DNA from 3 places in the Bacillus sp. JJ1503 genome. Region 1 is predicted to be linked to each of the others. Evidence: riboswitches for the same ligand, from Rfam matches in the RefSeq annotation. Region 1 holds a riboswitch; each other region holds the start of a gene.
What was found. A riboswitch is a leader RNA that binds a small molecule or an ion and turns the genes downstream of it on or off. The one in region 1 is predicted to bind lysine.
Positions count from the first base shown of each region.

Region 1 (7,211 bases):
GAGCAGAAATATGGAGAAAGAAGATTTAAAGCTATTACAGCAAGAAGTAACGAAACTTAGGGCTGAGGGGAAATATAAGGAAACGATTGAGGCATGCTATAATCTTCTGAAGTGCGGAAAAGAATTCGATGATTTTAAATCTATTTTAACTGCCCATATAAATCATGCTGCTTCCTATTATTGTATTGGGGATATAGAGGAAGCCTTTAATAGTATTGATGCCTATGTTGAAGTTTGCAGAGGTTTTGGAGACGAAGCAGATCTATTACATCAGTACAATGTATTGTTTTTGCTTTATGAATATAATAAGGATTTTACGAAGGCCAAGGCGACACTGGAGAATAGCATCAAGCTAGGAAAGAAATTAGAGAAATATAATATCGTTAGTAATGGATATAGCAATTTCAGTCATGTTTTGATGGAGGAAGGCAATTATGAAGCAGCCTTAGAAGCAGGTCAAAAGGGGCTAGAGGCGTCTAAATTACACAAACCCGCCAGTCCTATTCTTGGACTAAGAGTAAAGCTGAACATTGCAAAAGCTTATCTTGAGCTCAATTATTTTCATGATTCAAAAGCACTTATTAATGAAATGATCCATGACCCTATTTTAGAATCCTTTATAAGGGAAAAGTCTCAGTGCTATCATTTACAAGGAAGCTGGTATCGGAAGCAAAAATTATTAAGGAAGCATTTGACTCTTTAACTGTTGCAAAGGAATTAGTGGAAAGCTATCAAGATTTATACTTATTAAAAACGATTCAAGAAGAGCGATGCCAATTGTGTGAGCAGATGGAAGATGTTCAGTTAGGGTATCGTGTTCAAAAGGAATATATATCCTTGATAAACGATATTAATAAACAAGAATTAGCGTTAACGGCTTTAAAGCTTGAAATCAAACATAGTATGGCTGATTTTAAAAGGAAAGCCAATACTGATTTTTTAACAGGTACCTTTAATCGAAGCTATTTAGAAACCACTTCAAATGAGTGGTTAGAACAAGCATCTGTCAAAAATGAAAGTATTGTCTGTATCTTGTTTGACATCGATAATTTTAAAATCATTAATGATCAGTATGGTCACCTTTTTGGTGATGAGGTTATTAAACAAGTAAGTATTGCTTGTTCAAAAACAATAAAGGAAAATGAGCTATTCGCCCGGTATGGCGGGGATGAGTTTGTCGTAATGATTAGGGGCGCTTCACTTGAAAGAGGCAAGAAAAGGGCTGAAGAAATTAGGGAGGTTTTTGGTAAGTTAAAGATCGAAATGAGTGGAAACAGTGTATCCGTAACAACGAGTATGGGAGTTGCGGATAACTTAGACGGAAAAGTTCTATCATTTCATGAATTATTTCATCATGCGGATCTCGGACTATATAAGGCCAAACAAAGCGGAAAAAATAACGTTTCTGTTAAGTGATTTAATACATGTATTTCTTATTAATAAAGCCCACTTCTAACGTTAGGAGTGGGCTTCTTCTAATGATCAAGCATTTACTGGCTGAAGTGTTTGCAATACTTCCTGCAATGCAGTCATTTCCGTATTATTTAAAGGAACTAATGGGAGCCGGACTCCGCCAACTTGAATGCCTTGCAGATTAAGAGCAGCTTTTACTGGTGTTGGATTTGGAGCATTAAATAAAGCCTTCATAATCGGAAGAAGCTCGCGATGGGCAGCCGCTGCTTTCTGAAGCTCACCATTATTAAAGCTATTAATCATGTCTTGCATTTCGTTCCCGATAATGTGGGCAGCAACAGAAACAATCCCTGCTCCTCCGATAGCCAGAACCGGTAAGGTAAGACCGTCATCCCCACTGTATAAAGTAAAGTCAGCTGGGGTCTGGCTGATGATTTGGGCCATGGCATCTAAGTCACCGCTAGCTTCCTTAATTGCTACGATATTTTGAATTTCTGAAAGTCTTACAATTGTCTCAACTGACATATTCACAACGCTTCGTCCTGGAATATTGTACAGCATGATCGGTAATGACGTTGCTTCAGCAATAGCTTTAAAATGCTGATACATGCCTTCCTGAGATGGTTTGTTATAGTATGGCGCAACAAGCATAATGCCATCCACTCCAGCCTCTTCAGCCTTTCTAGTCAAGCTAATGGAAGTTCTTGTATTATTCGAACCTGTTCCAGCTATGATGGGAACCCTGCCGCCAGCTACCTCAACAACAAACTTAAATAGAGCCACTTTCTCTTCCTCTGTTAAAGTTGGCGACTCACCAGTAGTACCTGCAACAACTAATCCGTCTGACCCATTCTCGATTAAATAGTTAACTAAATTTTTTGTCGCTTCAAAATCAACCTCACCGTTATGATCAAATGGCGTTACCATTGCTGTAAGTACTTGACCAAAATTCATAACTTCACACACCCTTTTTTAAATTTTTTTAAAAAGTAGAGGTGATAGGGCCTATTTAAAACTAAACGCAAAAAAGCAACAACGAGGGACTCGCTGTTGCTATAGAAACAATAGTGTAAAAAAATCACCGTTTCTTGTGCGATAGCCCTCCATATAGTCTCTCCTATATGACAGTCCTGTATTTATTCAACACAGGCCCAGCTTTAAGAACATGAGATTCCTAAAACTTCGGCAAATTCCCCTTTTCACAATCATCATAGGGTCTCATTATCCTCCGATTGTGTACTGATGGTCTTTGCGCCTCTATCCTCACTTCAAAAAGATCTTGAAATAAGAACTTATTTAATTGTATTCAATGTTAACTGAAGGTTCCCATAATTGCAAGGGATTTTTAGAAATGTTTTTCCATTAGCTTATTTAAGCACCCGATTCAAGAAGGCTTTTGTCCGGTCAAATTGAGGATTTGAGAACAATTGGTCCGGGTGGCCGGACTCCGCAATTTCTCCGTTATCCATAAATAGAACCTGATTGGCGACCTCTTTAGCAAAGCCCATTTCATGAGTGACGACAATCATCGTCATTTGTTCTTCAGCGAGTGTTTTCATTACTTGCAGCACTTCACCCGTTAATTCCGGGTCTAGGGCTGAAGTAGGCTCATCAAACAGAAGAATCTCTGGCTCCATCATTAAAGCTCTCGCAATAGCGACCCTTTGTTTTTGTCCGCCTGAGAGATTTCCAGGATATGTGCCTGCTTTATCCGCTAACCCAATCTTCTCGAGAATTTCCATGCTGCGCTTCTGAAGGGATTCCGCAGATTCCTTTTTCACCATCTTAGGAGCAATTTCTAAATTTTCTCTTACCGTAAGATGAGGAAATAGATTAAAGTGCTGAAAAACCATCCCCATTTTGGACGTAATCCGATTCAATTCCTGCGGTTTGGAATACTCACCATTTTTAACTAGGTAATTGCCATCTATACAAATGCTGCCATCATTGATTTTCTCAAGATGAATCAGGCTTCGAAGCATGGTGCTTTTTCCTGAACCGGAAGGGCCAATGACGGCGATGACATCATTCTTTTTAACATTAAATGTAATTTGCTTCAGGACATTTAAATGACCGTATGATTTTTTTAGGTTGGATACTTCTATGATAGCCATAATATCAATCCTTCTTATTCAAATTTATAGCGCCGTTCTAGCCATTTAAAGAGCAACGTTAAGATAAGCGTAATTCCTAAATAAATAATGCCGGCAATGAAAAACGGCACAATGGTAAAGTCGCGGTTGACGGCTGTCTGGGCAAAGTGCAAAAGCTCCGGTACAGCGACAGCATATAGCAATGCAGTATCCTTAACAAGTGTCACCGATTCATTTGAAACAGCAGGGAGCGCAATACGGAACATTTGCGGCAGCACTATTCTTGTCGTTGTCTGCCATTTGCTTAAGCCAAGAACCTGTGAAGCCTCATATTGTCCCTTATCAATAGCCAAAAGACCACCACGGAAAATTTCCGCGAAATAGGCGGCGTAATTCAAAATAAAGCCTAAGCAGGCTGCAACAAAACGGTCAAGCACTAAATATTCCCCGATTACAGGGATAAGCGGGAGCCCGAAACAAATAAATAATAATTGCAAGAGGAGCGGGGTTCCACGCATCACATAAATATAGGCCTGTGCCAACCACGAAAGAGGCTTGATCGAACTTTTTACAGCTAAAGTTAATAGAAAGCCTAATGGAATGGACACTATGATGGCGATAATAAATAATAGGATTGTCATCTGAGCCCCTTCAAGCATGGGCTTAATAATTGTGAGAATGTAGTCCATCATGAAAGAATTCCTCCAAAAACAAAACAGGCTTTCCGAGGGAAACCCTGTTTGCTTCTATAATTTGTACGATTAATTTAGAACTTTGTCTGCACCAAACCATTTTTCTGAGATTTTAGCAGCAGTACCGTCCGCGCTCAACTCATCAAGGGCTTTTTGCAGTTCTTTTAATAATTCATCGTTCCCTTTTTTCACACCTACGCCGTATTCCTCTGGCGCTAATGATTCGTCAAGGACCTTAAAGGTACCCTCTTCTTGGGCCATATAGTAATCAATAACGACTTCATCAATGATAACCGCATCTACTCGGCCGGCCTTTAAGTCACTTAAGGCAAGAACATTATCGGCGTATTCGGAAACAGACTTGATGCTGTCTTTAATCGGATTTGCATTTAAGGCATCAGATGCAGAGGAAAGACCTTGAAGACCAATCACCTTTCCATCCAAATCAGCCAAAGTGCTAATGTCAGAATCAGCTTTTGTTGCAATCACTTGGGCATTCGCTAAATAAGGCTTTGTGAATAGAACCATTTCTTTTCGTTTATCAGTAATGGTATACCCATTCCAGATGAGGTCAATTCGTCCGCTGCTGAGTTCAGATTCCTTTGTTTTCCAATCAATCGGCTGGAATTTAACTTCTTTACCCATTTTTTTAACTGCAGCTTTCGCATAATCGATATCAAAGCCTACGAGATTATTATCCTTATCGCGGAAGCCCATAGGAGCAAATTTATCGTCAATTCCAATAATAATTTCGTTATCCTTCGTGCTGGCACTTGATGAACAGCCTGCCAAAATAGTAAAAACAGTTAATATTGATAGAATAATAGCTGAAAAACGTTTCATTAGTAGTAGACCACCTTTTGTCATAATCCTTTAGTGCGTTACCATATTATCATGATAACAAGATAAAATAAAAAAGTAAATAGAAATATTAGGAGATTGATTCTAGTAAAAAAGCTGAGGAAATTAGACAATAAAAAAAGAGGGGAGCGGCCCCTCTTTCATTAGAAAAATCCTATCATGTTGTTTAAGCATTTAAAGCCAGCTGAAGCATCGTTTCAATGCCTGCTGGAATCGTATCCTCATCTACATCAAATTTTGGATGATGGTGAGGGTACTGGCTTTTCTCTCCTTGCATGCCAATGTTGATGAAAGCCCCAACTCTTTCCTTCAAATAAAAGGAATAGTCTTCTGCTCCCATTACGGGATCAATGGACATAAACACGTCTTCACCAAAGGTTTTTTCGATGATTCCTTTCGCATATTCGCATGCTTCTGGATGATTGTATAACGGTGGAGTCCCTTCGATAAAATGATAATGACCTTTTGCGCCAAAGCTTGCACAAATGTCCTTTGTTAATTGCTCTGTTTTTTCGCGCATTAATTCGGCGCCTTCAAATGTTAGGGCCCGAATCGTACCTTGCAGCGTCACCTTATCTGGAATGACATTATAGGAATTACCAGCTTGCATGCCTCCAATTGAAATCACGCCCGCGTGCAAAGGATTCAGGTTTCGGCTGATAATGGATTGGAACGACTGAATAAGATGAGTGGCAATATAGATTGGATCGACCGCCTCATGAGGATAACCGCCATGTCCGCCTTTTCCTTCGATCGTGATGTCAAAGTCATCACTGGAAGCCATTGCATAGCCTGTGGCAAATCCGATTTTGCCAAGCGGCACACCGGACATATAATGGATTCCGTAAATAGCGTCCACACCATCTAAAACGCCCTCTTTCACAAGCTGCTTCGCTCCACTAGGAGACGCTTCCTCAGAGCTTTGGAAGATGAACACAATATTATTTTTTACTAAATGCGGATTCGAGCTCATCCATTTAGCAACGGCGAGCAGGGTAGCTGTGTGGGCATCATGGCCGCATCCGTGCATAACGCCTGGAACAGTTGAAATGTAAGATTTGTCTCCCTCTTCTTGAAGGGGAAGGGCATCCATATCCGCTCTAAGTGCAATTGTTTTTTTTCCTTCGGTCCCTTTAAAATAGCCGACTACATTTGGTGCTGAAAAACGATTGTCAACGGCAATTCCGAATTCAGCTAATCTTTCCTTTACATAAGCAGCTGTTTCGTATTCTTGCCCCGATAGCTCAGGGTGCATATGAAAATGTCTCCGAAGTTTAATTGTCCAGTCGATTAAATTTGAATCAACTAATTTTGTCTGTAGCATGATGAATGAAACCTCCAAATCATAATTAAGTCATAAAACTTTTGGTCATGGAAAAGCCTATGGAGCATGCGGTTAGGATTAAAGGTTTCCTCCGCATACCCCATAGGTGAATTCAATTCTTAAAAAGGCCCGTATTTTATCATTTGTGCAATCAGCAGGAAAACAATCGCTAGTCCTACTTGAATGAATATAAATGGGAGTACCCATTTTACCCATTTTGTATAAGGAATGCCAGCCATCGCAAGCCCCGCAATGAGTACGCCTGATGTTGGGAATATAGAATTGGATATCCCATCACCAAGCTGAAACGCTAGAACGGCTGTCTGTCTTGTCACGCCTACTAAATCAGACAGAGGAGACATAATTGGCATTGTAAGAGCCGCTTGTCCGCTTCCAGATGGAACGAGGAAATTTAGAAACAGCTGAACGAAAAACATCCCGATTGCATTTAAGGCTGGCGGAAGCAGACCTAGGAAGGAAGAAGAGTAATAAAGAATTGAATCCATCAGTTTCCCATCCTGGATGACAACAAGGATCGCCTGCGCAAATCCAATGATGATGGCTCCGCTGATGACTTCTTTTACTCCTTCTAAAAAGCTGTCTGCAATTTTATTCGGGCTTAATTTTCCGATGACCCCGGCAATAACTCCAAATAATAGGAAGAGGGCGCCGATTTCAGTTATATACCAGCCTAGTTTTAAAACGCCAAAAATGAGTGCAACAAAGTTAAGAAGAAAAACAATTAATACTAATTTATGACGAGTTTCGAGCTTTATTTGTGTTTGCTTATTTTTACTTGTTCCTTCATGGAAATTGCCAAAAAATTTA
Region 1 covers NZ_JBALOZ010000069.1:894-8,104, reverse strand. Annotated here, with positions in the region: gene V7149_RS06305 (hypothetical protein) at 11-703, shown strand; gene V7149_RS06300 (GGDEF domain-containing protein) at 637-1,416, shown strand; gene dapA (4-hydroxy-tetrahydrodipicolinate synthase) at 1,483-2,367, opposite strand; lysine riboswitch at 2,502-2,681, opposite strand; gene V7149_RS06290 (amino acid ABC transporter ATP-binding protein) at 2,781-3,527, opposite strand; gene V7149_RS06285 (amino acid ABC transporter permease) at 3,542-4,198, opposite strand; gene V7149_RS06280 (amino acid ABC transporter substrate-binding protein) at 4,268-5,041, opposite strand; gene V7149_RS06275 (M20 metallopeptidase family protein) at 5,226-6,383, opposite strand; gene V7149_RS06270 (YfcC family protein) at 6,503-7,211, opposite strand, start outside.

Region 2 (7,211 bases), on a different contig from region 1:
GATGGCGGGAGTAGGATTTCCGTTGCTAGTTTCTTTATCCTATAACATCGTATTTGCTTATTACATGTTCATTATGTTTGGATTCGGCTTACTAGTCATAATCGTCAATACACCTTTGCAGGTGATGATGCAAAAATTAATTGATGATGATTTTAAGGGGCGAGTTTTTTCCATTCTTGAAACAATGTCCATGGCACTTATGCCATTAGGAATGGTCATCTACGGATTTCTGTATGATATTTTTCCTGCACAATGGATATTGTTTTTGTCTTCGATTTTACTAATTGGAGTTGTACTTTTTCTGGCTAGACCTTCTGTCATTCAGCAAGTTCATCCAGAATTAAGAGGAGTTAAAGAAGTTAAAAATCGTGCGGAGTCTTTCTCATAGAATCTTTGAAAAAGAGAGTAGTAGAACAAAGGAATTTTCCTTTCGAATAACGAAATAAAGTAAGGAGATTTAAGAAAAGGGGAGAAACTAACCATGTCATTACAAGCTAGCATTTTATTTTCCAATGATGCGCGCATTCAAGAAAATGGTCACATTAAGCACTATGTTGAAAATAGTAAGGCTGCATTCACAGCATTGTTTCTTGGGGAAGAGTTGACAGTTGTTATAAAAGAAATTGAGCGAGAGCAGCAGTCTCTTGAAAAAACTCGGATGGTTGCAGGAGCTATTGCACGTGAACTAGGCAGCCGCCAAGTATTAAAGGCAGTTATTCAAGCAGATTCAATGAAAGAGGCATTGCCTGGCCTGCAGCTAGATGAGTTAATCACTGCCTTTGTGGAAGGCTGGCATTTAGGCGCATATAAATTTGTTATTTACAAGTCTAAGGAAGATCGATTCCAAACTGAATTAGTAATAGATGGAGCAGCAGAACTAGAGCCATTTATGGAAACAGGAAAAATTCGTGCGGCTGCAACAAACTTTTCTCGTGATTTAATGAATGAGGTTCCAAATGTGTTGAACCCGGAAACATTTCCTTTGATCCTGCAAGACGAGTTTTCTGAAACGGATGTTCAAGTACATGTATTTCATAAAGAAAAGCTTGAGGAAATGGAAATGAACGGTGTTTTAACCGTTGGCCGTGGAAGTAAATATAAGCCATCATTTGTTGAGCTCGTTTATAAGGGGGATGAGTCAAAGCCGCTTGTCGCTCTTGTTGGAAAGGGAGTTACGTTTGATACAGGAGGAATTAGCCTGAAGAGTGGCAGAGATTTAAGTGATATGAGAATGGACATGGGTGGTGCCGCTGCTGTTGCAGGAGCCGTGAAGCTATTAGCAGCATCAAAGGCAAAGGTCAATGTGGTGGCATTGATTCCAATCGTTGAAAATTCGCCGGATAATACGTCCGTGCTTCCAGGGGAAATTATCCGTTATAAGAATGGTCATACGGTTCAAGTAGGGAACACGGATGCAGAAGGACGCCTCATCTTAGCTGACGGTCTAATTCGCGCAGGTGAATGGGGAGCTGGCCATGTTGTGAATATCGCAACCTTAACAGGGGCGATTGTGAACGCACTTGGGACAAAAATAGCAGGGGTCTTTGGAGATGAGCAGCTTTCTAATGAAATGAGGCTGCTGGGCAAAGAAAATGGCGACTTCGTTTGGCCGATGCCATTAGTTGATGAATACGACAGCTATTTAAAAAGCGATTATGCTGATTTTAGCAATATATCTTCTAAAGGGGAGGCTGGGTCCATAACAGCAGGTTTATTCCTTCGCCGTTTTGTGCCTGAATCATGCAAATGGCTTCATGTGGATATGGCAGGCGTAATGGAAAGTGAAGAAACCGGTTACTATCCGAAAACCGCAACGGGATTTGGTGCAAGACTACTAGCAGACTTTACAGTGCATGTTTCAAAGTGAAAATAACATGTTTGTAAGAGACACGAATTATTTGGGGAGGAACCTGTGTGTTAACTAGTAAACAATTAACAGACATTAAAGAACTTCAGCAAGCATGTGAGGCTTCAGAATCATTTGAACTAAAACTAAATTGGGATATGCTGAAAAGTCGAGCAGGAAAAGATCGAGAGGACTTTTTCTATTATGAGGATGAAAAATTAGTAGGTTTTATCGGACTATATGGCTTTGGAAATAAGGTTGAAATATGTGGAATGGTTCATCCAGATTTCCGCCGAAAAGGAATCTTTACTGGGCTTTATCAGGTAGCCCTTCATGAAGTAAAAGAAAAAGGCTATCGAAAGGTTCTTTTGAATGCTCCTACTAATTCAAAGTCTGCAAAAGGATTTCTAGAAACCATCCCATGTAAATATTCTCTTTCAGAATATCAAATGAAGTGGAAAGAAACAGAGCTGAACATATCCGAGGATGTGACTCTTAAACTATCTGCTCCTGACGATTTTGAACTAGAAGTTCAATTGGAGGTTCAATGCTTCGGGTTTGAAGAAGAGGAAGCCAGAGCCTTCAATACTCAAAGATTTGATGATGATCAATATTTAATCATTTTGTTTAACGGAAAGGCAGTAGGAAAAATTCGAGTTTCTCATCTTGATGGTGAAGCTGGGATTTATGGATTTGCTGTTCTTCCAGAGTTTCAAGGAAATGGTATTGGGCGAAAAGCCTTAACAAATATTGTCATAAAGGAACATAAAGCAGGTTTTCCTATTTTCCTAGAGGTAGAAGCGAAAAACGCACATGCACTGCGATTGTATGAATCATGCGGGTTTAGAGCCTATCACTCACAGGATTATTATGAGATCGTATAACAAACATTGGGTTTTCCTTCCATGTGAATCTAGGTAACTTGACATATTTTATCGTTTATTGTAGACTACATGTAACAATTTAATAAGACCTCACTTTTACTAGTGAGGTAGAGGCGCGATGTTTAACAGTCTTTAGTGGAGCTTGAGAAGCAATGATGCTAGAGAGAAGGAAATATCGCCGAAGCTTGTAATATTCTCAGTATTACTGGTTGGGTCTGCAGTTAAGAGCTGCAGGACTGTCTCAATAAACTTCCCGGTTTATTGAGGGGTGCTATCTCATTAAGGGAAAGAAGAGGACTTTAGGGCATATGTATGTAACGAGACCTGAGTGTATCTTAGGTCTCTTTTTATTTTGTGAATTTCCAAAATAAATGAAATATTGCCATTATTAAGAGGTGGCAGTCATACGTAGTTAAGTGGAAAAATATACTAAACTATTATAGCAAAGGGGAGTATGATCATGAGGAAAAAATTATCATTATTTTTAGTAATGTCTTTATCTATGATTTTGCTTTTAGCAGGATGCGGTACGAGCGGCGATAGTGAAAAAACAAAAGAGTCAGGCAGCGCAGGCAGTGACTCAAAGGGAACCTTTAAGGTCGGTATGGAAGCAGGGTATGCTCCTTTCAACTGGACACAAATGGATGATTCCAATGGCGGAGTGAAAATCGATGGCAATGCTGAATATGCAGGCGGATACGATGTTGAAATTGCCAAAAAGATTGCTGAAGGCTTAGGAAAAGAATTAGTCATTGTGAAAACAGAATGGGACGGTCTTGTACCAGCATTACAATCAGGTAAATTAGATGCCATTATTGCAGGAATGTCACCGACAGAAGAACGTAAACAGACAATTGATTTCTCAGAAAACTACTACACATCACATTTTATTATGGTTGTTAAAAAGGGTGGGCCTTTCGAAGGAGCAACTTCTATTAAAGATTTCAAGGGTGCCAAAATTACTGGCCAGTTAAATACGTCTCACTATGCTGTAATTGATCAAATTGAAGGCGTACAGAAAAAGCCTGCTATGGACAATTTTCCTGCGATGCGTGTCGCTTTAGAATCGGGAATAATTGATGGATATGTATCAGAACGTCCTGAAGGAATTAGTGCTTCTTCAGCTAATGCTAACTTTGCAATGGTGGAATTTACAGATGGATTTAAGGCAGATGAGGCAGATACAGCTGTAGCAGTTGGTCTTAAAAAAGGCAGTGAATTAACAGCGAAAATCAATGAAGTTTTAGCAGGCATCTCTGAAGAAGAGCGCCAAAATATTATGGATACTGCGATCAAAAATCAACCAGCAGCAGAATAATGTAGAAGTGAATACCGGCTGCATCCAATTGCAGCCGGTATTTAGATTTAAGGGGGTAAACTATGAGCTTAGAGTGGATTTTAACAATGATTTCAAACAACTGGCCGATGTTCCTTCGTGGAGCAGGGATGACACTCTTTGTTTCCATTATTGGTACGGTCATTGGCGGAATTATAGGTTTATTGGCAGGAGTCATACGTACAATTCCTGTGCCTGAAAATAAAATCAAACGAATATTCTTAAAAGTGGTAAATGCAATTCTTTCTATGTATATAGAATTTTTCCGAGGAACACCGATGATTGTACAGGCCATGGTTATTTTTTATGGTTCTGCTTTAGCATTTGGGATAGATATGAATGTAACAGTTGCAGCAATCGTAATCGTATCAATCAATACGGGAGCCTATATGGCGGAAATTGTTCGTGGTGGTGTTATTTCTATCGATCGAGGACAGTTTGAAGCTGCTCAAGCGGTTGGGATGAATCATGTGCAAACGATGCTTAATGTCGTACTGCCGCAAGTTATTCGAAATATTTTACCGGCTACCGGCAATCAATTTATCATTAATATTAAAGATACTTCCGTACTGAACGTTATTGGCGTAACGGAATTGTATTTCCAAACAAAAACTGTGGCTGGAATCAGCTTTAAATATTTTGAACCATTCTTTGTTGCGTGTGTTCTGTATTTCGTCATGACTTTTACGGTAACACTCATTTTACGCTACTGGGAAAGAAAATTAGACGGACCGGAAAATTACAGCATGATTGAAACAAAAGCTAATTAATAAGAAAAGTGCAAGCGCCTTGTTCAGCCCCGACAAGCACAAGACAAGCCGGCAGGAAGGTTGTACTTTAACCTTCTTGTCGGATTGGCTTGTGACTCGAGGGGCTAGGCGCTGGAGCTAGACAATAACGAAGGAGGAGCACTTTTGGAAAAAGTAATTGAAGTACAGCATTTAAGCAAATCCTTTGGATCTCATGAAGTATTAAAAGATATCGATTTTTCCGTAAATAAAGGGGAAGTTGTTTGTATTATTGGTTCCTCCGGTTCCGGTAAATCAACACTTCTTCGTTGTATAAACCTTTTAGAAAAGCCGAGCGGCGGTCAAATCATATATCATGGTGAAAATATATTAGATGATAAACATGATATTCATGCTTACCGTACAAAGCTTGGAATGGTGTTCCAACAGTTTAACCTATTTAATAATCACACTGTCCTCAGCAATTGTGTTGTTGGCCAGGTGAAGGTATTAAAACGTTCAAAAGAAGAAGCGGAAAAAATCGCCATGAAATATTTAAAGGTTGTAGGTATGGACCAATATGTAAATGCGAAGTCTAAGCAGCTATCAGGCGGGCAAAAACAGCGTGTAGCCATTGCTAGGGCCCTTTCCATGGAGCCGGATGTTATGTTATTTGATGAACCGACTTCAGCCCTTGATCCTGAGATGGTTGGAGAGGTTCTTAAAGTTATGAAGGAGCTCGCTGAAACAGGTCTTACTATGTTAATTGTTACGCATGAAATGGAATTTGCTCGGGAAGTTTCAGACCGTATTGTATTTATGGACAAAGGGGTTATTGCTGAAGAAGGAACGCCAGAGCAAATCTTTAATCAACCAACACAAGAGCGTACGAGAGAATTCCTAAAACGGACATTGAAATAATTTTAGTGGACCGATCCTGGTGCAAGCAGGGATCCAATGGTACACGGATGCTCAATAAAAGAAAGGCGTTCATAAAGTTTCAACTTTGTGAACGCCTGTTTTTTACTTCAATAAAAAAATTCTTTTCTATGAAAGCTTGTTGTTGATTTAGTCGTATGTGTGCATGTGAATGGGTTTTATTCTTCAGATTCCACTTCTACCCACAATTTTGACCACTCTTCTATTTCTCTCATAATTGGCTCCAAGGCTAGACCTTTTTCAGTCAAGGAATACTCAATTCGGACTGGTGTTTCCGGGAAGACTTCACGTTTGACGATTCCTTGGTTTTCAAGATCCTTTAGTCGTTCTGAAAGGACTCTTCCGCTAATGCCAATTGAGGATTCTAACGTACAGAAACGTTTTGTACCTGACAGTAGCTGGTAAATCACGAGGCCAGTCCAGCGCTGACTCAAAATATTCATAGCATTCTCGAATCGAGGACAAAGTAGAGATTTATTCATCATCCATCACCCCTCTATTTATAAAATACCATTTTACAATCATCAATATAATTACCATACATCATAAATACACTTGACACAAGTACCTTTTAAAAATATAATTACTTACATAAAGTAACTAACTAATTGAAATTGAATATAAGATCATTATACCAAATAAATGGATTACAGATGAGGATTTATTTTGAAGAATGGGGGGGTAGCATGAATCTTGAAGCGGATGTTTGCATTGTTGGTGCTGGCCCTGGCGGCGCTTTATTAGGCTATTTGCTAGCGAAGAATAATATATCAACGATTGTTGTCGAGCGTCATGACGGGATTGATAAAGAATTCCGTGGCGAACATTTAAATAAGGATGGAGAAGCCATCTTAAAAAAATATGGCCTATATGAAAAGGTCGAAAATGAAGGTTTACTTTTAATGGAACGAATCGAATATTGGCATCATGGGCAAGTGATTAAGACGGTAACACCTGCTGAAGGAGATCAACATGTAGGAATCCATGTCCCGCAGCGAAATTTATTAAGCGTGTTGAACGGAGAATCCGAACCGTATCCAAATTACAAGCTCATGATGGGCACGAAGGTTACAGAATTAATCAAAGATGAAGATGGCCATATTACTGGAGTGAAAGCAAGAAAAGACGATCAGGAAGTGACCATTAATAGCTCCATCGTTGTAGGTGCGGATGGGCGGTTTTCTACAGTAAGAAAATTGGCGGAAATGCCGTTTCAGACGATCAAACATGGTTATGACCTTCTTTGGGCCAAAATACCAAGCCCGGCAGGATGGGAGCCAACGATTAAACAGACATTGGTTGGGGAAAGTCAGCTAGCTTTATTTACCCAGGCAGGCGGATTTATACAAATCGGCTGGAATATAGAAGAGGGTTCGTATCCTTACTTGAAAAAGCAGTCGTTTGAACCGTTTATCAAGCAAGTGACCGATGCTTTTCCAGACTTGACGGAAACGGTTCAGCAGCACATTCAATCATGG
Region 2 covers NZ_JBALOZ010000245.1:13,494-20,704, reverse strand. Annotated here, with positions in the region: gene V7149_RS18315 (MFS transporter) at 1-388, shown strand, start outside; gene V7149_RS18310 (leucyl aminopeptidase family protein) at 482-1,867, shown strand; gene V7149_RS18305 (GNAT family N-acetyltransferase) at 1,915-2,730, shown strand; lysine riboswitch at 2,831-3,012, shown strand; gene V7149_RS18300 (transporter substrate-binding domain-containing protein) at 3,191-4,048, shown strand; gene V7149_RS18295 (amino acid ABC transporter permease) at 4,111-4,836, shown strand; gene V7149_RS18290 (amino acid ABC transporter ATP-binding protein) at 4,981-5,715, shown strand; gene V7149_RS18285 (winged helix-turn-helix transcriptional regulator) at 5,892-6,215, opposite strand; gene V7149_RS18280 (FAD-dependent monooxygenase) at 6,420-7,211, shown strand, end outside.
Region 2: it holds a riboswitch for lysine, as region 1 does, so the genes downstream of both, V7149_RS18300 (transporter substrate-binding domain-containing protein) here and dapA (4-hydroxy-tetrahydrodipicolinate synthase) in region 1, are expected to answer to the same signal.

Region 3 (7,211 bases), on a different contig from region 1:
TCATTGCAGATTGGGCAAACAGGAAAGGTTGTTACACCTGACCTTTATATCGCGTGCGGAATTTCAGGAGCGATTCAGCATCTTGCCGGTATGTCAAACTCCAAAGTTATTGTAGCGATTAATAAAGACCCTGAGGCAAATATTTTTAAGGTTGCAGATTATGGGATTGTCGGAGACCTGTTTGAGGTAGTTCCGATGCTTACAGAAGAGTTTAAGAAGCTGTTAATAAATGCATAAGCTAACTATATAAACGAGCGGCTATATGCCGCTTGTTTTCTATATAGGAATGATTTCAAACCAAAAATTCAATATGAATAGTTATTGAAAATATAGGGGAAATTACGGTCGAAGCAAATCGTTAGCATGTGGGAATAAACAATGGTATACTGTCGTTATATTTATTATTCACTTAAAAATAGGAGGCATTTCGATGGCTATTATAAACGCTACAGATCAATCTTTTTCTACTGAAACTGGTTCAGGAGTTGTCCTTGCAGATTTTTGGGCACCATGGTGCGGACCTTGTAAAATGATCGCTCCAGTACTTGAAGAGCTAGATACAGAAATGGGCGATAAAGTAAAAATCGTCAAGCTAGACGTAGACGAGAACCAAGAAACTGCAGGAAAATATGGTGTTATGAGCATCCCGACTTTAATCGTTTTTAAAGACGGAGAAGTTGTAGATAAAGTAGTTGGCTTCCAGCCGAAAGAAGCTCTTGCAGAACTTCTTTCAAAACATGCATAATAAGATTAGATTTGTAAGGGGTCTGACTTGTAGTCTGACCCCTTAAGTATTTCTATTCCGGAAGTGATCAAATGAATGAAATTATTAAAAATAAATTAATGCTATTGCCTGATCAGCCAGGCTGCTATCTAATGAAGGACCGTCAAGGAACTATCATCTACGTAGGAAAGGCAAAGGTTTTAAAAAATCGTGTCAGATCCTATTTTACTGGTTCACATGACGGAAAAACACAAAGATTAGTCAATGAAATAGAAGACCTCGAATATATTGTGACATCCTCTAATATGGAAGCTTTAATTCTTGAGATGAACCTAATTAAAAAGTACGATCCCAAATATAATGTTATGCTCAAGGACGATAAAACCTATCCATTTATTAAACTAACTGCCGAGCGACACCCCCGCCTCATTACTACCCGAAAGGTTAAAAAAGATAAGGGGAAATATTTTGGGCCTTATCCAAATGTCCATGCTGCAAATGAAACAAAGAAGCTGCTTGACCGAATTTATCCATTAAGAAAATGTACAACCTTGCCTGACCGTGTCTGCCTTTACTATCATTTAGGACAATGTTTAGCTCCTTGTGTGAAAGAAGTAAGTGAGCAGGAATATAAATTAATGGTTGATGAGATTACCCGTTTCTTAAATGGAGGCTATAAGGAAATAAAAAAAGAATTAACAGAAAAAATGACAGCCGCTGCTGAAGAACTTGACTTTGAAAAGGCAAAGGAGTTCCGTGATAGGATCGCTCATATTGAAGCAACAATGGAAAAGCAAAAGATCACAACAACAGACTTTACAGATCGAGATGTATTCGGCTTTGCTGTCGATAAAGGCTGGATGTGTGTTCAGGTATTCTTTATCAGACAGGGGAAACTAATTGAACGGGATGTTTCAATGTTTCCAATTTATAACGAGCCTGACGAAGAAATGTTAACATACCTAGGTCAATTTTATTTAAAGGCCAATCACTTTAAGCCAAAAGAAATATTGCTGCCTAATACGGTTAATTCAGATATGGCTGAAGAGCTTTTAGAAGTAAAAACATTTCAACCTCAACGAGGCCAGAAAAAAGAATTAGTCCAATTAGCTTCTAAAAATGCAAAAATCGCCCTTCAAGAAAAGTTCTCCCTTATTGAGAAGGATGAAGAAAGAACCATTAAAGCGATTGAAAATTTGGGGAACCAACTAGGTATTTATACCCCTCATCGAATTGAGGCTTTCGATAACTCGAACATTCAAGGAACAGATCCCGTATCAGCCATGGTTGTTTTTATTGATGGCAAGCCCGAGAAAAGAGAATATCGTAAATATAAAATAAAATCTGTGCAGGGACCGGATGATTATGATTCTATGCGAGAGGTCGTACGTAGAAGGTATTCTCGGGTATTAAAAGAAAACCTGCCTCTTCCAGATTTGATCATCATTGATGGAGGAAAGGGGCATGTTGAGGCAGTAAGAGATGTATTGGAAAATGAATTGGGCCTTGATATCCCTATCTCAGGTTTGGTAAAAGATGAGAAGCATAGAACTTCACAGCTCTTGTACGGGAATCCATTAGAAATTATTCCACTTGGGAGAAACAGTCAGGAGTTCTATCTGCTGCAAAGAATTCAAGATGAAGTCCACCGTTTCGCCATAACGTTCCATCGCCAGCTTAGAGGGAAAAATGCTTTTCAGTCAGTGCTGGATGAAATTCCTGGTATTGGGGAAAAGCGCAAGAAGCAGCTCCTAAAATCCTTTGGGTCTGTCAAAAAGATGAAAGAGGCTAGCATAGAGGAATTTAGAAAAATTGGTATTCCCGCAAATATTGCGGAAGAATTAAAAAGAAAATTAACGGAATAGTATTGTTAGAAGAAAAAGAGCATGCTATAATTACTGAAAATTCAATATCACTTTATAGTATTAAAGTGAAGGTAGAGGTGCGAACTTCAATAGTAAAAGCTTGGAGAAGTATGAGCTTCAATGAAAAGCTTTGAAAGGGAATGTTTGCCGAAGTGGATAAAGTCTCATAACTTTTTTCGCTGGTCTTGCATTTAATAAATGTAAGATTGTCAAGACAAAAAACGTCTTGGAGAGCTATCTCACTGTGTGAATCGTATTTTTTTATACGTTTATAAACACAGCAATGGGATAGAATCTCATTGCTTTTTTTTATGCAGAAATCCAATCAATCGGGTATTTCCGGCATATTTTATAAAGCAATTTAAGAGACGGCTTCCAATCAACAATTTTCACATTAAGAAAGAGGGAAAAACATGGGACTTATCATTCAAAAGTTTGGTGGAACATCTGTTGCTAATGTAGAAAAAATTCGAAATGTTGCCAATCGGGTAATCGAAGAAAAGAATAAGGGCAATGATGTCGTTGTGGTTGTTTCTGCAATGGGGAAATCTACCGATCAACTTGTCAGTCTGGCAAAGGAAATTTCCTCCTCTCCAAGCAAAAGAGAAATGGACATGCTTTTAACTACAGGTGAACAGGTGACGATTTCTTTATTAGCAATGGCCTTAACAGAAAAGGGATTTCCAGCCGTATCCTTAACAGGCTGGCAGGCAGGAATAAAAACAGAATCAGTACACGGAAATGCAAGAATATTGGATATAGATACTTCTAAGCTGAAAAGTGAGCTTAACGAAGGGAGGATTGTAATTGTTGCGGGGTTCCAAGGCATAACGGAAGACGGATCCATTTCAACATTGGGTCGTGGGGGCTCAGATACGACGGCAGTCGCAATAGCCGCTGCTTTAAAAGCGGATAAATGTGATATTTATACAGACGTGACAGGAGTGTATACAACAGATCCGCGCTATGTTAAAGACGCAAGAAAATTATTAGCGGTTTCCTATGATGAAATGCTTGAGCTTGCTCATTTAGGTGCTGGCGTATTGCATCCTAGAGCAGTAGAATTTGCAAAAAACTATCAAATCCCAATTGAAGTGCGTTCAAGCAGTGAAAGTGAATCAGGGACTATAATCGAGGAGGAAGTAAACATGGAAGAGAATTTAGTTGTCCGGGGAATAGCATTTGAAAACGAAATCACAAGAGTCACTGTTATTGGGTTGCCGAACTCCTTAATTGGGTTATCCACAGTCTTCTCTGAATTAGCAAAAAATCATATTAATGTTGATATTATTATTCAAAGTACATTAGCAGAACAATCAGCTAATCTATCCTTCTCGATTAAAAATGAAGATCTTGATGACACCATAAAGGTTCTAGAAAACTGTAAGAATAAATTAAACTATAGCCGTATTGAATCTGAGACGGGTCTTGCCAAAGTTTCGATTATTGGTTCAGGAATGGTTTCAAATCCAGGGGTAGCAGCTGAGATGTTTGAAGTGCTGGCCTCCAATGATATCGAAGTAAAGATGGTGAGTACATCAGAAATTAAGGTTTCAACGGTTATTGGACAAGAAAAAATGGTACAGGCTGTTGAGGCCCTTCACGAAGCCTTTCATTTATCAGGTATATCGATTAATTCTTAATATTAAGAAAGAGGCTTTCTTTGTACCGAAAGCCTCTTTTTCGTCAGAAGTTAATATTCGATTTTGTCCTTTTTATCCCATTTAACTGTAAACTGAATTTTTCCTTTTCTTTTATTAGGATGTTCATACGATTCGCAAATTACTTCAGATTGCAGTTCAATTTGCTGAGCAATAAACCCTGCCTCAAGCTGAAAAGTGCATCGATTATTATTTTTACAGCGCTCTTGTATGAAAGAACTTGAAAGTTCAAATTCCATCTCATTTTTTGATTCTTTCTTAAGGACTAGGTTTCCCCATGAAGCTTGCTCGAAGAAATCAATTATTTCGGACACTGTCTTTTGAGGATATTTACGTGCAAGGGTTTTTCCAGCCCAATATAATATTTCAGGCGCATCATCGCCTAATATGTCGTGTAAAAGAACTTCCCTTATCAATTCGTATCCAAAGACAGAAATGGATTCGGCTTTTTGTTCAATTGGAATTAATTCTGAAGCTGTTTCGTTCAAGCTAAGATCCCCTCTTTCTATTATTCTTCTATTATATACAAATGAGAAGGAATTTAGTTATAGAATGATGAAAAAGCTGGCTGTTTTGCAGTGGAAGATTAATACTTTTTTAATATATTAAACCAAACGGGCTATCACTTAATAAATATGGTTAAATAGGTCAAAATACGTAATATTAATATATTTTTATGATTTTGATATTTACAACATTTTATGTAATCGTTTCCTTGACGCTCTAGGATGTTGGGAGTAAAATGGACATGTCACATAATTGTAAGAAAATGATATGCCATTTTCGAATTGATGTTTTGGTGAAATTCTTACATACGAAGTAACAACACCTTACATCTTGCAAAAAAATAGGGGGGTAAATCATGGCGGGTAATCGAGAATTTTTAAATCGCAGATTGCATTCATTGCTAGGTGTTATACCAGTAGGACTATTTTTAGTTCAGCATCTAGTAGTCAATCATTTTGCAACAGGGGGAGAGGAGTCTTTTAATAAGGCAGCAGGTTTTATGGAAAATCTGCCGTTTAGAATTATTTTAGAAACCTTTATTATTTTCTTGCCTTTATTATTTCATGCCATCTATGGGCTTTATATTGCTTTTACAGCAAAAAACAATGTAAGCAAATATGGATTCTTCCGTAACTGGATGTTCATGCTGCAACGTGTGTCTGGTGTTATTACACTTATTTTCATTGCATGGCATGTATGGGAGACTCGTGTACAAGCTGCATTTGGCGCAGATGTTAATTTCCAAATGATGGAGAATATTCTTTCGAATCCATTTATGTTCTGGTTTTATATAGTAGGCGTTATTTCAACAATCTTCCACTTCTCTAATGGATTATGGTCTTTCTGTGTAAGCTGGGGGATTACAATTTCACCTCGTTCACAATTAATAACAACATACGTTACAATTGTTATCTTTATTTTATTATCAATTGTCGGTATTCGTGCGATTACAGCATTTGTTTAATAAGCAGTAGAAAATGTTCGGATGAAATTTTGCTTTAGTTTTACTATGTAATAGGGAGTGAGTCACTATGGCTAAAGGTAAGGTAATCGTTGTCGGCGGCGGTCTAGCCGGCTTAATGGCAACAATTAAAGTTGCAGAATCAGGGACTCCGGTTGAGTTATTTTCCTTAGTACCGGTTAAACGTTCTCACTCTGTTTGTGCCCAAGGCGGCATTAACGGAGCTGTTAATACAAAGGGTGAAGGAGATTCACCATATATCCACTTTGATGACACTATTTACGGCGGAGACTTTTTAGCAAACCAGCCGCCAGTTAAAGCAATGTGTGAAGCAGCACCTGGAATTATCCATTTATTCGACCGTATGGGTGTTATGTTTAATCGTACACCTGAAGGTTTACTCGATTTCCGTCGCTTTGGTGGAACACAGCATCACCGTACTGCATTTGCTGGAGCTACAACAGGTCAGCAGCTTTTATATGCCTTAGATGAACAAGTACGCCGACAAGAGGTTGTAGGACTTGTTACGAAATACGAAGGCTGGGAATTCTTAGGTGCCGTTATTGATGATGATGGAGTTTGCCGTGGAATTTCAGCACAGAATTTAACTTCTGGTGAAATCCAAACATTTGCTGCAGATGCCGTTATTATGGCTACAGGCGGCCCTGGAATTATTTTTGGTAAATCAACAAACTCAGTGATCAATACAGGATCAGCTGCTTCTATTGTTTATCAGCAAGGGGCTTATTATGCGAATGGTGAATTTATTCAAATTCATCCAACTGCAATCCCTGGAGACGATAAGCTTCGTCTTATGAGTGAATCTGCACGTGGTGAAGGCGGACGTGTTTGGACTTATAAGGATGGTAAGCCTTGGTATTTCCTTGAAGAGAAATATCCTGCATATGGGAACCTAGTACCGCGTGATATTGCAACACGTGAAATTTTTGATGTATGTGTCAATCAAAAACTAGGTATTAATGGAGAAAACATGGTATATCTGGATCTTTCTCATAAAGATGCGCATGAGCTTGATATTAAACTTGGCGGAATCATCGAAATTTACGAGAAGTTTATGGGTGATGATCCACGCAAAGTTCCAATGAAGATCTTCCCTGCCGTTCACTATTCAATGGGTGGACTATGGGTGGACTATGAACAGCAAACGAGCATTCCTGGCTTATTTGCAGCAGGTGAGTGTGATTATTCACAGCACGGTGCAAACCGTTTAGGTGCAAACTCCTTACTTTCAGCTATTTACGGTGGGATGGTTGCTGGACCAAATGCGGTTAAATATATTGATGGTCTTGAGAAAAGCGTTGATTCTATTTCTTCTTCTGTATTTGATCGTCATGTTAAAGAAGAGGAAGCAAAATGGAATGGCATCTTGTCTTTAGATGGAACTGAAAACGCTTATGTTCTTCATAAAGAACTTGGTGAGTGGATGACTGATAACGTGACAGTTGTTCGTGAAAACAGCAAGCTATTGAAAA
Region 3 covers NZ_JBALOZ010000092.1:9,364-16,574, reverse strand. Annotated here, with positions in the region: gene V7149_RS08570 (electron transfer flavoprotein subunit alpha/FixB family protein) at 1-237, shown strand, start outside; gene trxA (thioredoxin) at 431-745, shown strand; gene uvrC (excinuclease ABC subunit UvrC) at 817-2,589, shown strand; lysine riboswitch at 2,654-2,834, shown strand; gene V7149_RS08555 (aspartate kinase) at 3,003-4,232, shown strand; gene V7149_RS08550 (YslB family protein) at 4,283-4,738, opposite strand; gene V7149_RS08545 (succinate dehydrogenase cytochrome b558 subunit) at 5,113-5,721, shown strand; gene sdhA (succinate dehydrogenase flavoprotein subunit) at 5,789-7,211, shown strand, end outside.
Region 3: it holds a riboswitch for lysine, as region 1 does, so the genes downstream of both, V7149_RS08555 (aspartate kinase) here and dapA (4-hydroxy-tetrahydrodipicolinate synthase) in region 1, are expected to answer to the same signal.